Wigglesworthia glossinidia endosymbiont of Glossina morsitans morsitans (Yale colony): one gene and its partner. The protein of the gene in region 1 interacts with the protein of each later gene in a pairwise test. Links are inferred from orthologs where the notes say so. Each region holds a gene or a part of one and is shown on either strand. Other genes may lie near its edges.

The links.
Region 2: the proteins of hfq (region 1) and rho interact in binary tests that used the Escherichia coli proteins (3 or more experiments, as listed by UniProt). The link is inferred for Wigglesworthia glossinidia endosymbiont of Glossina morsitans morsitans (Yale colony) from one-to-one orthologs.

What each region holds. Positions count from the first base shown.
Region 1 is NC_016893.1:621,472-624,713, reverse strand. What follows is about bases 165-3,055. They hold hfq (RNA chaperone Hfq), read left to right. Parts: upstream 165-1,410; coding sequence 1,411-1,701; downstream 1,702-3,055. Other genes in these bases: hflK (FtsH protease activity modulator HflK), read left to right, coding at 2,137-3,055; miaA (tRNA (adenosine(37)-N6)-dimethylallyltransferase MiaA), read left to right, coding at 379-1,326. In the rest of the region: more of hflK, read left to right, coding at 3,056-3,242. UniProt on the Escherichia coli protein: RNA chaperone that binds small regulatory RNA (sRNAs) and mRNAs to facilitate mRNA translational regulation in response to envelope stress, environmental stress and changes in metabolite concentrations.
Region 2 is NC_016893.1:480,565-483,887, reverse strand. Bases 1-2,972 are described here. They hold rho (transcription termination factor Rho), read right to left. Parts: upstream 2,131-2,972; coding sequence 871-2,130; downstream 1-870. Other genes in these bases: trxA (thioredoxin), read right to left, coding at 2,387-2,728; rffA (dTDP-4-amino-4,6-dideoxygalactose transaminase), read right to left, coding at 1-804. In the rest of the region: WIGMOR_RS02355 (phosphoglycerate kinase), read left to right, coding at 3,150-3,323. UniProt on the Escherichia coli protein: Facilitates transcription termination by a mechanism that involves Rho binding to the nascent RNA, activation of Rho's RNA-dependent ATPase activity, and release of the mRNA from the DNA template.

The DNA of each region.
Region 1 (3,242 bases):
ATGTATTTAAATATAAAACATTAGCATAGTTTGTTTTAAAATTTTTGAATTAATCATTTGAAATTGTTTCATAAATAAGTAAATTTTAATATTTTTGTTAAACTAAATATTTTTTATATTTTAAAATATTATTAATATAATATTGCAATTAAATATATTCATGTAAATTTCTTTTTTTTAAGATTTGATACAAAAATAAAAATATTTTTCATTGTTTAAAAAAATGTATATTTAAATACAAAAAATTAAAATATTTATTATTCAGTTAAAAAATTATATTTAATGCTTTAAATATAAATGATATTGAAAAAAACTAATAAAATATATTAAAATATATTTTAATTCAATTATATAACATTTTATGTTGATATTTAACTTATGCATGTGACTTTAAAGCTTAAAAAATATCCTCAAGCTATTTTTCTTATGGGTCCAACAGCTTCAGGTAAAAGTGAAATAGCAGAAAAGCTCAAAAAAAAATTGCCAATTGAAATTATTAGCGTAGATTCAGCATGTATTTATCGAGATATGAATATCGGTACTGCAAAACCTTCTTTAAGTGAGATGGGATATGCTCCATATCATTTAATTGATATTTGTGATCCATCAGAAAGATATTCAATCAAAGATTTTAAAAATGATGCATTAAAAATAATGCATAAAATCATTTCAAATGGTCGTATACCACTTTTAGTAGGTGGAAGTATGTTATATTTTTACAGTTTATTTTATGGATTATCGCCGTTACCTCCATATACGCCAAAAATTCGCAATAACTTAAAAAATAAAGTTAAAAAATTTGGTTGGGATTATATATATAGAAAACTAAATAATGTTGATCCAAAATCTTCATATCGTATTCATCCCAACGATCATCAAAGATTAATACGTGCTTTAGAAATATATATTGCTTCTGGGTTTACACCTACTGAATTGTTTAATTTTCCAAAAAAAAAGTTTCGATATGATGTATGTCAATTTTTTATATTACCTAAAAAAAATATTTTACATCAAAATATTGAAAATCGTTTTTATAATATGCTCAAAAATGGTTTTCAACAAGAAGTATATAATCTTAAACTTAGAAAAAATCTAAATAAAAATTTACCTTCAATGAACTGTGTTGGTTATCGACAAATGTGGGATTATTTATCTGGAGAAATAAATTATGAAAATATGGTTTATCTCACGCTGAAAGCGACGAAAAATCTTGCCAAAAAACAAATTACATGGTTAAGTAAATGGAAAAAATCATGCTATATTATTAATACTTATACTAGTGCTTTTGCTGCGGAAAAAATATATGATCTTTTTAAGAAAAAATAATTTTTCAAATCATACTTGATTTTAAAAATTTTTTCATAGAAATGTATTAGATATATTTTTATAATATTTTATTGGGAAATAAACATGTCTAAAGGACAATCTTTACAAGATCCTTTTTTAAATACTTTACGACGCGAACGTATTCCGGTTTCTATTTATTTAGTAAACGGTATTAAACTTCAAGGTCATATTGAATCGTTTGATCAATTTGTAATTTTATTAAAAAATAGTATTAGCCAAATGATATATAAACATGCTATCTCTACAGTTGTACCAAACAATGTAAAAAAGCAAGAAACTACTTCTGATTTATGTCGCAATATAAATTACGTATGTACATCGAAATCTTCAAGTAAAGATTTTATTAATAAATAAAAAAATTTTTATTTATTAGTATGTAGTTATTTTAATGAATTAATTTTTTTAAAAAAATTATTAATATATATTTATATATATTTTACTTATTTATTTTTTTGGGTATTAACGAGTTGTTCTATTAGAAAATTTTGTTTAAAAATTTATACAACTATAATATGATATAAATTTCATGATTTTATTTAATTATTTATTTTTTTATAAAAAATGAATTAAAACTTTTCAAAATTTATTAATTTAGAAAAATTAAAAATAAAAAAATTTTTTTATATATTCACGATAGTATTCATGAAAATAAACATATATTTTTTATTCTTAATTACATTGATTTAAGTTGCGCATAATATTTAAATATTAATATTATTTAATATAAAAATTTTTTTAAACCATAAAAATCTTAAAAAATTTCTATATGAGTAAAACATGGAACATAATATGACATATAAAAATAATATCAGTCAATACAATGATCCTTGGAAAAAAGATCAGAAATATTCTGATTGCAAAGATAAAAAAGTTAATGAATATGATGCATTACCTCCAGATCTTGATGATATTTTTCGAAAATTAAGCAAAAAGTTTAACAAATTTAAAAAGAAAAATATTACAAACAAAACAAAAAAAAATCCAAAATTTTATATTGGATTTGTATTAATATTTATTTTGATTACATGGATAAGTAGTGGATTTTATACTATTAAAGAAGCAGAAAGAGGAGTAATTCTTAGATTGGGAAAATTCCATCATATCGTGCAACCAGGTTTAAACTGGAAACCAAGTTTTATTGATACAATATATCCAGTAAATGTAGAGTCCGTTAGAGAATTAGCTGCATCTGGAATTATGTTAACTTCCGATGAAAATGTAGTTAGAGTAGAAATGAATGTGCAATATAAAGTAATTCATCCTAAAAATTATTTGTTTAGTGTAACTAATGCAGATAATAGCTTACGTCAAGCTACCGATAGTGCACTGCGTGGAGTTATCGGAAAATATACTATGGATCGTATCCTGACGGAAGGACGCACACTAGTACGTAGTGATACACAAAAAATACTAGAAGAAACTATCCAACCATATAACATGGGAATTGAACTATTAGATGTAAACTTTCAAACAGCTAGACCTCCCGAAGAAGTAAAAGCAGCTTTTGACGATGCAATTGCTGCACGTGAAAATGAGCAACAATATATTAGAGAAGCAGAAGCTTATGCAAACGAAGTGCAGCCGCAAGCAAATGGAAAAGCGCAACGTATTTTAGAAGAAGGAAGAGCGTATAAAGCTCGCACTATCCTAGAAGCACAAGGAGAAGTACAAAGATTTACAAAAGTTCTACCAGAATATAAAATAGCTCCTAAAATAACAAGAGAAAGGTTATATATTGATACTATGGAACGTATTTTAAGTAAAAATAAAAAACTTTTTATTTATAATTCGCAAACTAATAATCATAATTTACTTTTATTTCCATTAGATCAGTTGCTTAAATCTTCTGAATTTAAAAATTCCACACAAAATTTAAATTCTGATAATTTTTATCA
Region 2 (3,323 bases), 140 kb from region 1 along the record:
GTTATTCCATAATTTCATTCTTTTTATGTGAATATTTTCTGAAAGTTTTAATTGTGCCCATAAATAAGCTGCTTGAAGATCCGACATTAAGTAACTAGAACCTAAACTGTGCCAAGTATATTTGTCTATTTTACCTTCAATTAATAATGAACGGTTTGTTCCTTTTTCTCTAATTATTTTTGCTCTTTCAATTAACGATTCATCGTTAATTAAAATTGCTCCTCCTTCTCCTCCAGAAGTTAAGTTTTTTGTGCTATGAAAACTTAAACATCCAAGATGACCGATACTGCCTAAATAAAAATTTTTATATTTTGCTAAAATACTTTGTGCGCTATCTTCTATAATCCAAAGCTTATATTTTTTTGATATATTTTTGATTGTATCCATTGCGCAGGATATGCCTCCATAATGAATAACTACGATAGCTTTAGTTTTTTTTGTAATTGCAGATTCAATTAATTTTTCATCAATATTTAGCGTATCAGGTCTAATATCTATAAAAATAATTTTTGCTCCTCGTAATACAAATGCGTTTGCAGTAGATACAAATGTATAGCTTGGCATAATAATTTCGTCTTCTTTTTGAATATTCAAAATTATTGCAGCCATTTCTAATGCATCTGTACATGAAGGTGTAAGAAAAACTTTCTTAACTCTCAAATTTTTTTCCAACCAACGTGAACAAAGATGCGAAAATTCTCCATCTCCGGATAAAGTATTATTTTTTATTGCAATACTAACATATTTTTTTTCTGTACCAATTAAAGTTGGTTGATTAAAAGGGATTACAGTTTTTTTATACATGAGAAATTTTTAATTATATTAAGTATTTGTTCGTAAATATAAATTATACATCACTGTAATAAGTTTTTAAGAACGTTTCATCATTTCAAAAAATTCATTATTAGTTTTTGTCATAGATAATTTATTCATCAAAAATTCCATACCGTCAATTTCATTCATAGGATGAATAATTCTTCTTAGAATCCACATTTTCTGTAGTTCTTCAGTGCTAGTTAGTAATTCTTCTTTTCTTGTCCCGGATCTGTTGTAATCAATAGCAGGAAATACACGTTTTTCAGCTATTTTTCTTGATAAATGTAGTTCCATGTTACCGGTTCCTTTAAATTCTTCATATATAACTTCATCCATTTTGGATCCAGTATCAATTAATGCTGTGGCAATAATTGTTAAGCTACCGCCTTCTTCCATATTTCTAGCAGCTCCAAAAAATCTTTTTGGACGATGTAATGCATTAGCATCTACTCCCCCGGTCAATACTTTTCCGGATGCAGGTACTACCGTGTTATATGCACGCGCTAATCTTGTAATTGAATCTAGCAAAATAATGACATCTTTTTTATGTTCTACTAATCTTTTTGCTTTCTCAATAACCATTTCAGATACTTGTACGTGACGCGATGCTGGTTCGTCAAAAGTTGATGCAATAACTTCTCCCTTAACTAATCTTTGCATTTCAGTAACTTCTTCGGGACGCTCATCAATTAATAAAACTATTAAAACGCACTCCGGGTAATTATATGAAATACTTTGTGCAATATTTTGTAGCAAGATTGTTTTTCCTGCTTTAGGAGGAGCTACTATCAATCCACGTTGACCTCTGCCAATTGGTGCCGCTAAATCTAGCACTCGTGTAGTAAGATCTTCTGTAGATCCATTGCCTCGCTCCATTTTCAAACGAGAGTTTGCATGTAGAGGTGTTAAGTTTTCAAATAAAATTTTATTACGAGAATTTTCTGGTTTATCGTGATTAACTTCGTCTACTTTCAGTAGTGCAAAATATCGTTCTCCTTCTTTTGGAGGTCTAATTTTTCCAGAAATTGTGTCTCCTGTACGCAAATTAAACCGCCTAATTTGACTAGGAGAAACATAAATATCATCTGGACCGGCAAGATATGAGCTATCACTTGATCGTAAAAATCCAAAGCCATCTTGTAATATTTCTAATACGCCATCGCCAAAAATATCTTCTCCACTTTTAGCGTGTTGTTTTAAGGTAGCAAAAATAATATCTTGTTTACGCATGCGAGCAAGGTTTTCTAATCCCATATTTTCGCCGAGAGTAACTAAGTCTGAAACCGGCTTATTTTTTAGTTCGGTAAGATTCATAATCATGAAATGATGGTGACGGGTATTGATTTATAATCATATTTTAAATCACTTGATATAAAGTTTTTATTCTAATTTTAGAAAAAATTAAAATTTTTTATACTATACTATTTTTACATGAACTTACGTACTGATAAATTTAAACATAATATTAATTATATTTTCAGTATTTTTTTTTAATTTAAGTTTATATAAAAAATTTAAATAAAAAAAATATTTTTACTTTGTTTTTATTTTATATATTTAAATCAATAAACTACAATTTTTTTAAATAGCTATCAATAAAAAATTCTAATTCTTTTTGCGAAGATACTCCAATTTTAGTTCCTAATAAATTTTGATTAAAAAACAATAGTAAAGTGGGTATGCTTCGAATTAGATATTTTTCTTGAATAATTGCATTTTTCTCTATATTTATTTTGACTAATTTTAATTTTTTAACATACTTCTTTGATATATCTTGTAAAATAGGAATCATAGATTTACATGGAGAACACCATTCTGCCCAAAAATCAACTAAAACAGGACTTTTAGATTGTAATACTACTATATTAAAATCATTGTCATTAATTTCTTGAATATTATCTTGATAATCCATCTTAAATCCATTTTTAATAATATTATGATATTATATCATGTATTGATATAGTTAAAATAAAATTTTTATATTATTGAAAACTTTGTTTCATAATAATGTATCTAAATTAGATTTTTCTAAATTTTTATTTAACTTTATAAAAAATTAAAAATCTTATTAATTTTTTTAAAATTTATATCGATGTTTCTTATTTATATATTATGATATAATTAGTTGTATACGATAAATAATTCTAGTTTGCTAAATATAATTAATAGATCAAAAATATTTTAAAAATTAAAATTTATTAAATTTTAAACGAATTTAAGAAAAATTCAACTTTATTTTAATCTACAAATATTTTAAAATTTTTTTATAAGTATTTAAATTTTAAAAATGATATATTCTAATATATATCTAATATTATTATTTACAATTTCGTATGAAAATTCCATGCATAACTGATTTTTATTTAAAAAATAAATCAATATTAATACGTACTGATTTTAATGTTCCAATTCAAAACAACAAGGTTATTTGTGATATACGAATTCAAAAATCTATTGCGACAATAGATTTTGCTTTAAAAAGTCATGCCAAATCTGTAATTGTTGTA